Regions from separate parts of the Streptomyces sp. NPDC111507 genome, predicted to be linked through region 1. Evidence: riboswitches for the same ligand, from Rfam matches in the RefSeq annotation. Region 1 holds a riboswitch; each other region holds the start of a gene.
The links. A riboswitch is a leader RNA that binds a small molecule or an ion and turns the genes downstream of it on or off. The one in region 1 is predicted to bind S-adenosylmethionine.

Region 1 (3,238 bases):
TTACGCGAGCCCGGCTTCCCGGAAGGAGTCCAGGCTCGGACGAATGGTCGCCGTCAGACCCGTACCCGCCACCGCGTCCAGCGTCTTCAGACCATCACCGGTGTTCAGGACCACGGTGGTCAGACTCGGGTCGAGGAGCCCGTTCTCGATCAGCTTCTTCGTGACACCCACGGTCACCCCACCCGCCGTCTCCGCGAAGATCCCCTCCGTACGCGCGAGCAGCTTGATCGCATCGACGACCTGCTCGTCGTTCACGTCCTCCACGGCCCCGCCCGTGCGCCGCGCGATGTCCAGCACGTACGGCCCGTCGGCCGGGTTGCCGATGGCGAGCGACTTGGCGATGGTGTTCGGCTTCTGGGGCCGTACGACGTCGTGGCCCGCCTTGTAGGCGACGGACACCGGCGAGCACCCCTCGGCCTGGGCACCGAAGATCTTGTACGGCTTGTCCTCGACCAGTCCGAGCTTGATCAGCTCCTGAAGACCCTTGTCGATCTTCGTGAGCTGGGAGCCGGAGGCGATGGGGATCACCAGCTGGTCGGGGAGCTTCCACCCCAGCTGCTCGCAGATCTCGTACGCCAGGGTCTTGGAGCCCTCCGCGTAGTACGGCCGCAGGTTGACGTTGACGAAGCCCCAGCCCTCGCCGGCCGGGTCGCCGATCAGCTCGGAGCAGAAGCGGTTCACGTCGTCGTAGTTGCCCTCGATGCCGACGAGCTCGCCGCCGTAGATCGCGGCCATGACGACCTTGCCCTGCTCCAGGTCGTGCGGGATGAACACGCAGGAGCGGAAGCCGGCGCGGGCGGCGGCGGCACCGACGGCGCCGGCGAGGTTGCCCGTGGAGGAGCAGGAGAGAGTGGTGAAGCCGAACGCGCGGGCGGCCTCGATGGCCTGGGCGACGACGCGGTCCTTGAAGGAGTGCGTCGGGTTGCCGGAGTCGTCCTTGACGAAGAGCTTGCCGGCCTCGACGCCCAGCTCGCGGGCGAGGTTGTCGGCCTTGACGAGCTTGGTCCAGCCGGGGTTGATGTTCGGCTTGTCGGCGACGTCGGCCGGGACGGGCAGCAGCGGCGCATAGCGCCAGATGTTCGCGGGGCCCGCTTCGATGCGCGCCCGGAGTTCTTCGGTTTCGTAGGCCGAGAAGTCGTACGCGATCTCCAGCGGGCCGAAACACTCCTCGCAGGCGAACACGGGGCCGAGCGGCACGCGGTGCCCGCACTCGCGGCAGGAAAGCGCGGCGGCGGGTCCGAGATCCACACCGACTACGGTGGTGGTGTCGCCCGCGACAGGGTTCGTGGTGCTTGCAACGGTCGAATGTGCAACAGTCTGCGCAGCCATGGAGGCGAGGCCCTTTCTCCTCATCTTCCTCACGACGCACTTCGCCGTGAGACGGATTTGGCACCTTCCCGAGCCGGGAGCCTCGCCACATCAATGTGACAGGACCAGCTGGAGGGTTGCCGGGGCTTCATCGGGCCGTATCCCTCTGCCCCTCTGGATGAGCGGTATTCGGTTGTGTCGTGCGGTGGTGCGTGTGGAGCGATGGTCCCCAGATGATCTACGACATGCGATGGTCATCCGCGTTGTTCAAGACTGTAACCGAAGGCCAGGACAGTTGAGATAGTCGTCCGAACCGCGAGATGGATCACACCGTGAGACACCGGGTGATCAGACAGTGAGGAGCCGCAGACCGTGCTGAAGGAAACTGAGCGCTGGCTGAGCAATCGCTCCTGGTCCGTGACCGATCGCCCGCTCCACGGACTCATGTCCGCCAAACGGGCCACGGGCTCCTCGGTGAGCGTCGTCCTGCCCGCGCTGAACGAGGAGGAGACGGTCGGCGAGATCGTCGCCGTCATCCGCCACGACCTGATGCAGCAGGTGCCCCTCGTCGACGAGATCGTCGTCGTCGACTCGGGCTCGACCGACCGCACCTCGCAGGTGGCCGCCGCGGCGGGCGCGCGCGTGGTGCACCGGGACGAGATCCTGCCGCGCATCCCGGCCGTGCCCGGCAAGGGCGAGGTGCTGTGGCGTTCCCTCCTCGTGACGAGCGGGGACATCATCTGTTTCATCGACGCGGACCTGAAGGAGTTCTCCTCGGACTTCGTCTCCGGAATCGTGGGGCCGCTGCTCACCGAGCCCGGTGTGGACCTCGTCAAGGCGATGTACGACCGTCCGCTCGGCGGTGCGGCGGGGCAGGGCGGCCGGGTCACCGAACTCATGGCCCGCCCCCTCCTCAACATGCACTGGCCGCAGCTGGCCGGCTTCGTGCAGCCGCTCGGCGGGGAGTACGCGGCCCGCCGCTCGCTGCTCGAACAGCTCCCCTTCCCCGTCGGGTACGGGATCGAGCTGGGCATGCTGGTCGACGCCCTGCACCTGGTGGGCCTGGACGCGCTCGCCCAGGTCGACGTGGGCGTGCGCAAGCACCGCCACCAGGACGGGCAGGCGCTGGGCCGGATGTCCGCCGCGATCTACCGCACGGCCCAGCTCCGGCTGGCCCGCGGCCACCTGATCCGCCCGGCCCTCACCCAGTTCGAACGGGGCGGGGACGGTTTCGAGCCGCACACGTACTCGGTGGACACGGAGGAACGTCCGCCGATGGTCGAAATCTCCGAATACCAGAAACGAAGGGCGGCGTAGAAGCTCCCCGTCAGGGGCGCGGGGCTGCGCGACAAGCCCCCACCGGCCCGCGGACGGCATACGGCTGAAGGGAACGTTTGAGCGTTTCCACCCGGGGCTAAGTTTCGAGGCATGGCTTCAACGCAAGGCGCCCACAACATCCTCGTCGCCTCCAACCGCGGCCCGGTCACCTACGAGGTCCAGGAGGACGGCTCGCTGCGCGCCAGGCGCGGTGGCGGCGGGCTGGTCTCGGGCCTCTCCGCGATCGGGCCGGACGCGGGGGCCCTGTGGGTGTGCTCGGCGCTCGGCGACGGCGACCGCGAGGCGGTCCGGCGCGGGGTCGCCGAGGACGGCGTACGGATGCTGGACATCGACGCCGACGTGCACGCGGACGCGTACAACGGCATCGCCAACTCCGTGCTGTGGTTCGTCCACCACATGCTGTACCAGACCCCGCTGGAGCCGGTCTTCGACGCGGAGTTCCGGCGCCAGTGGGCGTCGTACGAGGCGTACAACCGCGCGTTCGCCGAAGCACTGGCCGCGGAGGCCGCGCGGGGCGCGGTGGTGATCGTCCAGGACTACCACCTGACCCTCGTCCCCGGGATGCTCCGCGAACTCCGCCCCGACCTGCGGA
Region 2 (3,238 bases), on a different contig from region 1:
GACCTGATCGCCATGGTCCGGGTGAAGGCCCACGACGACCTGGCGGACGTCATCCCCGGCAAGATCAGCAAGATCCCCGGCGTCGAGGGGACGGACACCCACGTCGCGTTCCGCACGTACTCCCAGCACGACCTGGAAGCGGCGTTCGCCATCGGCCTCGACAGCTAGGCACAGGCGCGGGGTTCATTCGGGGATGTGGGGGCGGCGCCCCCACGTACCCCCGGCCGACCTCAGGCCGCCGGGACGCAGCGGCCGTCCTCCGTGCGGTAGTTCCACTTCGCCCCGTCCCGCACCAGTTCCCGCACCGCGCGCACGAACCGCTCCACATGCTCGTCGGGCGTACCGGCCCCGAAGCTGACGCGGATCGCGTTGAGGGACTTCTCCCCGGGCGCCGCCTCGGGCGCCCCGCACTCCCCCTGCGTCTGCGGATCACTGCCGAGCAGCGTCCGCACCAGCGGGTGGGCGCAGAAGAGACCGTCCCGCACCCCGATCCCGTACTCGGCGGACAGCGCGGCCGCGAAGTGCGAGCTGTTCCAGCCCTCGACGACGAACGAGATGACGCCGACGCGCGGGGCGTCGTCGCCGAAGAGCGACAGGACGCGGACCTCGGGCACCTCGGCCAGACCGGCGCGGACGGCCCCGATCAGCTGCTCTTCGCGGGCGACGAGCGTGTCGAAACCGGCCTCGGTCAGCGCCTTGCAGGCGGAGGCGATGGAGTAGGCGCCGATCACGTTCGGCGAACCGGCCTCGTGCCGGGCCGCGCTCTCATGCCACTCCACGTCCACGCCGCCGTCCACCCGCCGCGTGACCTTGCGGCTGGCGCCGCCGCCCGCGAGGTACGGCTCGGCCTCGCGCAGCCAGTCGGCGCGGCCCGCGAGCACGCCGGAGCCGAACGGCGCGTACAGCTTGTGCCCGGAGAAGGCGACCCAGTCGACGTCGAGGTCCCGCACGGACACCGGGTGGTGCGGGGCGAGCTGGGCGGCGTCCAGGACGATCCGGGCACCGTGCGCGTGCGCGGCGGCGGCCAGCTCGCGCACCGGCCACAGCTCGCCGGTGACGTTCGAGGCGCCGGTGACGCAGACCAAGGCCGGGCCGTGGGGGTCTCGGACGGCGAGAGCCCGCTCCAGGGCCGTCACGGCCTCCTGCGGGGTGCGGGGCGCGTTGAGGTAGGTGACCTGGGCGTCCTTCCACGGCAGCAGCGAGGCGTGGTGTTCCGTCTCGAAGACGAACACCTGGCAGTCGGCCGGAAGGGTGGCGGCCAGCAGGTTGAGGGAGTCGGTGGTGGAGCGGGTGAAGACGACCTGGTCGTCGCCCCGGCAGTCGAGGAACTCCGCGACGGTCCTGCGGGCGTTCTCGAAGAGGTCGGTGGACAGCTGGGAGAGGTACCCGGCGCCGCGGTGCACGCTGCCGTAGTACGGGGCGTACGCGGCGACGTCGTCCCACACCCGCTGGAGGGCGGGGGCGCTGGCGGCGTAGTCGAGCGCGGCGTAGGTGACCTCACCGCCGGTCACGAGCGGGACGGTGACATCTCGCCCCAGAACGGGCAGAGGGGCACAAACGGTCTGGTCGGCGGCAGCGGTGGAGACAGACATGGCGAGCTCCTGTGAGAGGCAGGCGGAATCGCTGCGCGGGCCGGGCGCACGGGGGTACGGGTGTGCGACTGCACGGCTCGGCGCAGGGAGGAAAGGCAAAAGGGGTGTGCGGAGGCGGGGCTCTACGCCCTATCGCATTCGCTTGCTCACAGAAGGCTCCCTCGAACGACCAGGACCCCTGGGATTCTCGAGGGGTCCGCGCTTGCCGTAGACCTCGCTGCCTACGGCCTGGTCTTCACCCGGGGCACCCCGCCACGGACGGAGGGTTGCCGGACAGCCGGCCGGGGCCTGATGGCTGTCGCTCATGACCTGATACGGCATCCTGCCACAAGATCTTCCACCCGCAACCCGGCGTCCGTATACCGGGACGCCGAGTGGGCCCAAAGATCGCGCAGTTCCCCGCACCCCTGAAGAGGCTCGGGGAACTGCGCGGGCAACCCCCACCGGCCCGCGGACTACGACTGGCTCGCCGCCACCCAGCGTTCCAGCGTGCGCTTCGCCGCCCCCGAGTCGATCGCCTGCGCCGCCTTCACCATCCCGGCACGGAGCTGGTCCGCGAGCGGCGCGTCGGTCGGCGACAGGGCGACGAGGGCCGCGGCGGAGTTCAGCAGCACAGCGTCCCGTACGGGCCCCGTCTCGCCGCCCAGCAGGCGACGGGCGACGTCCGCGTTGTAGGACGCGTCGGCGCCGCGCAGGGCCTCCACGGGGACGAGTTCGAGGCCGACGTCACGCGGGTCGAAGCGCTCCTCGGTGACCTTGCCGTCGCGGACGATCCAGACCCGGGACGTCGCGGTGGTGGTCAGCTCGTCCAGGCCGTCGTCGCCGCGGAAAACGAGCGAGGAGTTGCCGCGCTCGGCGAACACGCCCGCCACGATCGGCGCCATGCGCAGGTCCGCGACTCCGACGGCCTGTGCCTTCACCCGCGCCGGGTTCGTCAGCGGACCCAGCACGTTGAACGTGGTCCGGATCCCCAACTGCCCCCGCGCCGCCGCGACATGACGCAGCGCCGGGTGGAACTTCACCGCGAAGCAGAAGGTGATCCCGGCCTCCTCCGCGACCTCGGCCACCCGCTTGGTCGTCAGGTCCAGATTGACGCCGAGCTTCTCCAGGACGTCCGAGGCACCGGACGCGGAGGACGCGGCCCGGTTGCCGTGCTTGACGACCTTGGCGCCGGTCCCGGCCACGACGATCGACGACATCGTGGAGATGTTCACCGTCTTCGCGCCGTCACCGCCCGTACCGACGATGTCGACGGTGTCCCCCGGCACCTCGATCACATTGGCGTGCTCGTACATCGTCCGGACGAGACCGGAGATCTCCTCGACCGTCTCGCCCTTGGCCCGCAGCGCCACCGCGAACCCGGCGATCTGCGCGTCCGTCGCCTCGCCGCTCATGATCCGGTCCATCGCCCAGGCCGTGTCGTCCGCGCTCTGGTCGCGGCCCTCGAGCAGGCCGTTCAGCACCACGGGCCAGGAACGGCCCGCCGCGGTGTTGCCTCCAGCGGGGTTCACAGCGCTCATAAGCCGCTCCTGGGTCCGTCGTCCCGGCCAAGGGACGTCTTGTGTAGATGGGAACACCCTATCCAGGCCCGGAGACGGCAAAGAGCCCCCGTCCAGGCAATGGACGGAGGCTCTCGCCGTGGCGAT
Region 3 (3,238 bases), on a different contig from region 1:
ATCAGGCCGATCAGCTGGTTGACGTAGTTCGGGGTGATGGAGCGCAGCGCCTGTGGGAACACGATCCTCGTGAACTGGTAGCCCTTGGGCAGACCGAGTGCGGAGGCCGCCTCGTGCTGGCCCTGGTCGACGGAGAGGATGCCGCCGCGGACCACTTCCGCCGCGTACGCCGCCTCGTTGAGGCTCAGTCCGACGACCGCGACGACCATGTCGGTGGCGAGCCGGGACTCGTCGAAGGTGAGGAAGGCGGGGCCGAAGGGCACGCCGAGGCTCAGCGTCTTGTAGAGCGCGCTGAAGTTGTAGAGGAAGAGCAGGACGACGATGAGCGGCACCGAGCGGAACAGCCAGATGTAGACCCAGCTCACCGCGCGCAGCACGGGGCTCCTGGAGAGTCGGGCCAGGGCGAGCAGGATGCCGCCGAGCAGGCCCAACACGGCGCTGTAGAGCGTCACTTCGAGGGTGATGAGCAGGCCGTCGAGGATCGTGGGACGCAGGAACCAGTACGCGAACCGGTCCCACTGGAAGAAGGGGTTGGTCGCCAGCCCGTGGACGATCTGGGCGACCACGACGAGCGCGACGGCCGAGGCGATCCAGCGGCCGGGGTGGCGCAGGGGCAGCACGCGTCGTGCCGCGGCCGGGCGGGGCTCCGTCGTGCTCAACGGCACGGCGGAGCCCAGGGATTCACTCATGGAGGGCTCCAACGAATGCGGACACACCGCCGTCGGCCCGTACGGCGGCGGTGCGCGCGGGGACAGACGGATGTCAGGGGTACGGAGGGAGGAGAGGCTCATCGACAGCACGCCGGCGGGGCGGCGGGCGAGGGAGGTCGAGCCGTGCGGACGTTCAACGCCGCGGAAGGCGGAAGCGGTCAGCCCTGACAGCGACAGCGGGCACCGCGGGAGCTACGACACAGTGCGGCGGCTGGGCAGCCGTGGCGCCGCGAAGCGGTCGTCCCGTCAGCTGCGTACATCGCGTTCACCGTCACCATTCCGCCCCGCTGGGCCTCGAACGCACCGGAATCGATCCGGTCCGATGCGGCGTAAGTTAGGCACGGCCCCAAACGAATGTCAACGCGCTCCGGCCGGAACGACCACGTGGTGAGACCGCGCATATGCCTTCTTGACGGCTCAGCGGACCGCACCGAGACTGACGGGGACGGTCACGATTGTCAGCGCCCGTCGTGCGGGTTCCTCCCGTTCGACGCGGTTATCGGCCCCGGCCCGCTGACAGGCAACCCTTCCACCGCGACGGGGTGCCCCGGGTGACGACCGGGTCCCGCCGGCGCGGCGGGGCAAGCGTGGTCTCGCCTCTCGCGAGCCCCGGACACGGGAGCGATGAGAATGGCCAGGAGGAGCACGAACGGTCTGACCAGGCGCCTGCACATCGATCTGCAGCGGGTCTCCAGCGCGTACTGAGCGCTCCGCTGGAAGTGCCGGGATGTGCCGTGGATCGTCTGCGGCGCCCTCGTGGCTGGTCGCGCGGTTCCCCGCGCCCCTTCAGGGCGCTGCCGCACCGCAGCGGACTTCACCCGACCCGCTTCGTCCGGTCAGGCACGTCCCGCGATCCGGACCGGCTCGTACGTCAGCGCAGTCACTCCGTTCCGCCACCGCCGCCCAACGGGTCGCGGGGGCTTCGACGTTGCCTGGAGAGTCATGCCCAAGACAGTCTCGCTCGCCGCCCCTCGCCCCCACCGCATCCGCAGCCGCATCGGCGTCGGCCTGGCCGGCGGTTTCTACCCGGCGCCGCACCGCTATCAGCTGTACCTCGCCGAGGGCTGTCCGCGCTCGCTGCGCATCTCGATCACCCTGGAGCTGCTCGGTCTCCACGACTCGGTCGCCGCCACGCTGCTGACGCTTTCCGCCGAGACACCCGAGGCGTTCGCCGCACTGCGCGGCGCGTACGAGGCCACCTGGCACCACTACGACGGTCCGCTCACCGCGCCCGCGCTGTGCGACCGTTGGAGCGGACGGATCGTGAGCAACCACACGCCGGACATCCTGCGTGACCTCGCCGGACTGCCGGTCTGTCAGGGCGAGGCCCGCCTCCCCCGGCTGAACCCACCGGCCCTCATCGCGGACATCGACGCCTTGCGCGAACTCCTCGACCGGGACGTCACCCTCGCCGCGCGGGCGCTTGCGCGCACCACGGCACTCCAGTCGCTGGACGGGCAACTCGCCTCGCACGTCTACGCGTTGGGCGACGAGCTGACGGCCGCGGACGTCGATCTCTGGGTGGCCCTGACCCAACTCGGCCCGACGGAGTCCCTCTCCCCCTATGGGCGGCTCCGGGACTACGTACGTCGGCTCGACGCCCACCCGGCCTTCCACGGCACGGTGCGCTGAGCGCGTACGCCAAGGTCGCCGGGGCCGGTAGGGCCGTAGGGCCCGGGCCCCGGCGCCACGTCGGCTCAGCCCTTGGCGCGGGTGAAGACGAGCGTGCCGGTGACGGTCGTCAGGCCGCGGATCATGCCCATCTGGTTCCAGCCCATGTCGAACTGGTCGCGGTCCACGGTGAACTCCGCGGTGAGCGTGACGGTGTCGGCGCTCGCCCCGGTCACCCGGCCGGTGACGGGCTGCGGCCGGCTGATGCCGCGCACGGTCAGCTGCCCGTTGATCTCCACGGTGTCGTCCTGACCGAGGACGGCGTCGCGGACGGCGAAGGTGATCGTGGGATGGCGGTCGGCGTCGAAGAGGTCGGCGGAGCGCAGGTGCGTGTCCCGCTTGGCGTTCTTCGTGTCCAGGGACGCGACATCCAGGGTGATGGTGCCGCGGGCGGTCCCGTCGGGCTGGACCTCGCCCTCTCCGACGACTCCGGTGAAGGTGCCCTTCACGGTGACCATGCCCCACATCGTCTTGTGCTTGATGGCGACGGTGGTACGGGCGGGGTCGAGCTGCCACAGGCCGGTTTCGACGGCGACGGTCATGAGAGTTCTCCAGACGGTTACGGGCAGTGCACAGGGGTGCGCGACGCACGGGGCACGCGGCACACGGGGACTGTGGGGACAATGCAGTCATCCAAATTTGGATGACTCCACGCTAGCCGGTTCTTCAAATTTGGACAACCGGTAGACTGTGACACTATGGCCGACCCTTCCGCCCCCGCTGACCTGCCCGAACGCGAGCCGTCGGGCGACGGTGAGCTGTTGCCCGCTCCGCTGCGGGCCTGGATGCGTCTCCTGGCGGCGGCCGGGGCGATCGAGCAGCAACTGCGCACCCGCGTCAAAGACGCCCTCGACGTC

Region 2: it holds a riboswitch for S-adenosylmethionine, as region 1 does, so the genes downstream of both, ACZ7M2_RS02220 (aminotransferase class V-fold PLP-dependent enzyme) here and thrC (threonine synthase) in region 1, are expected to answer to the same signal.
Region 3: it holds a riboswitch for S-adenosylmethionine, as region 1 does, so the genes downstream of both, ACZ7M2_RS13575 (putative leader peptide) here and thrC (threonine synthase) in region 1, are expected to answer to the same signal.

What each region holds. Positions count from the first base shown of each region.
Region 1 is NZ_JBVKBU010000004.1:570,059-573,296, forward strand. Features, by position in the region: gene thrC (threonine synthase) at 1-1,329, opposite strand; SAM riboswitch class I at 1,347-1,493, opposite strand; gene ACZ7M2_RS20280 (glucosyl-3-phosphoglycerate synthase) at 1,681-2,625, shown strand; gene ACZ7M2_RS20285 (alpha,alpha-trehalose-phosphate synthase (UDP-forming)) at 2,737-3,238, shown strand, end outside.
Region 2 is NZ_JBVKBU010000001.1:486,613-489,850, forward strand. Features, by position in the region: gene ACZ7M2_RS02215 (Lrp/AsnC family transcriptional regulator) at 1-168, shown strand, start outside; gene ACZ7M2_RS02220 (aminotransferase class V-fold PLP-dependent enzyme) at 231-1,592, opposite strand; SAM riboswitch class IV at 1,786-1,902, opposite strand; gene trpD (anthranilate phosphoribosyltransferase) at 2,048-3,112, opposite strand.
Region 3 is NZ_JBVKBU010000003.1:181,628-184,865, forward strand. Features, by position in the region: gene ACZ7M2_RS13570 (amino acid ABC transporter permease) at 1-689, opposite strand, end outside; SAM riboswitch class IV at 1,158-1,304, shown strand; gene ACZ7M2_RS13575 (putative leader peptide) at 1,341-1,415, shown strand; gene ACZ7M2_RS13580 (glutathione S-transferase C-terminal domain-containing protein) at 1,653-2,342, shown strand; gene ACZ7M2_RS13585 (YceI family protein) at 2,408-2,923, opposite strand; gene ACZ7M2_RS13590 (MarR family winged helix-turn-helix transcriptional regulator) at 3,080-3,238, shown strand, end outside.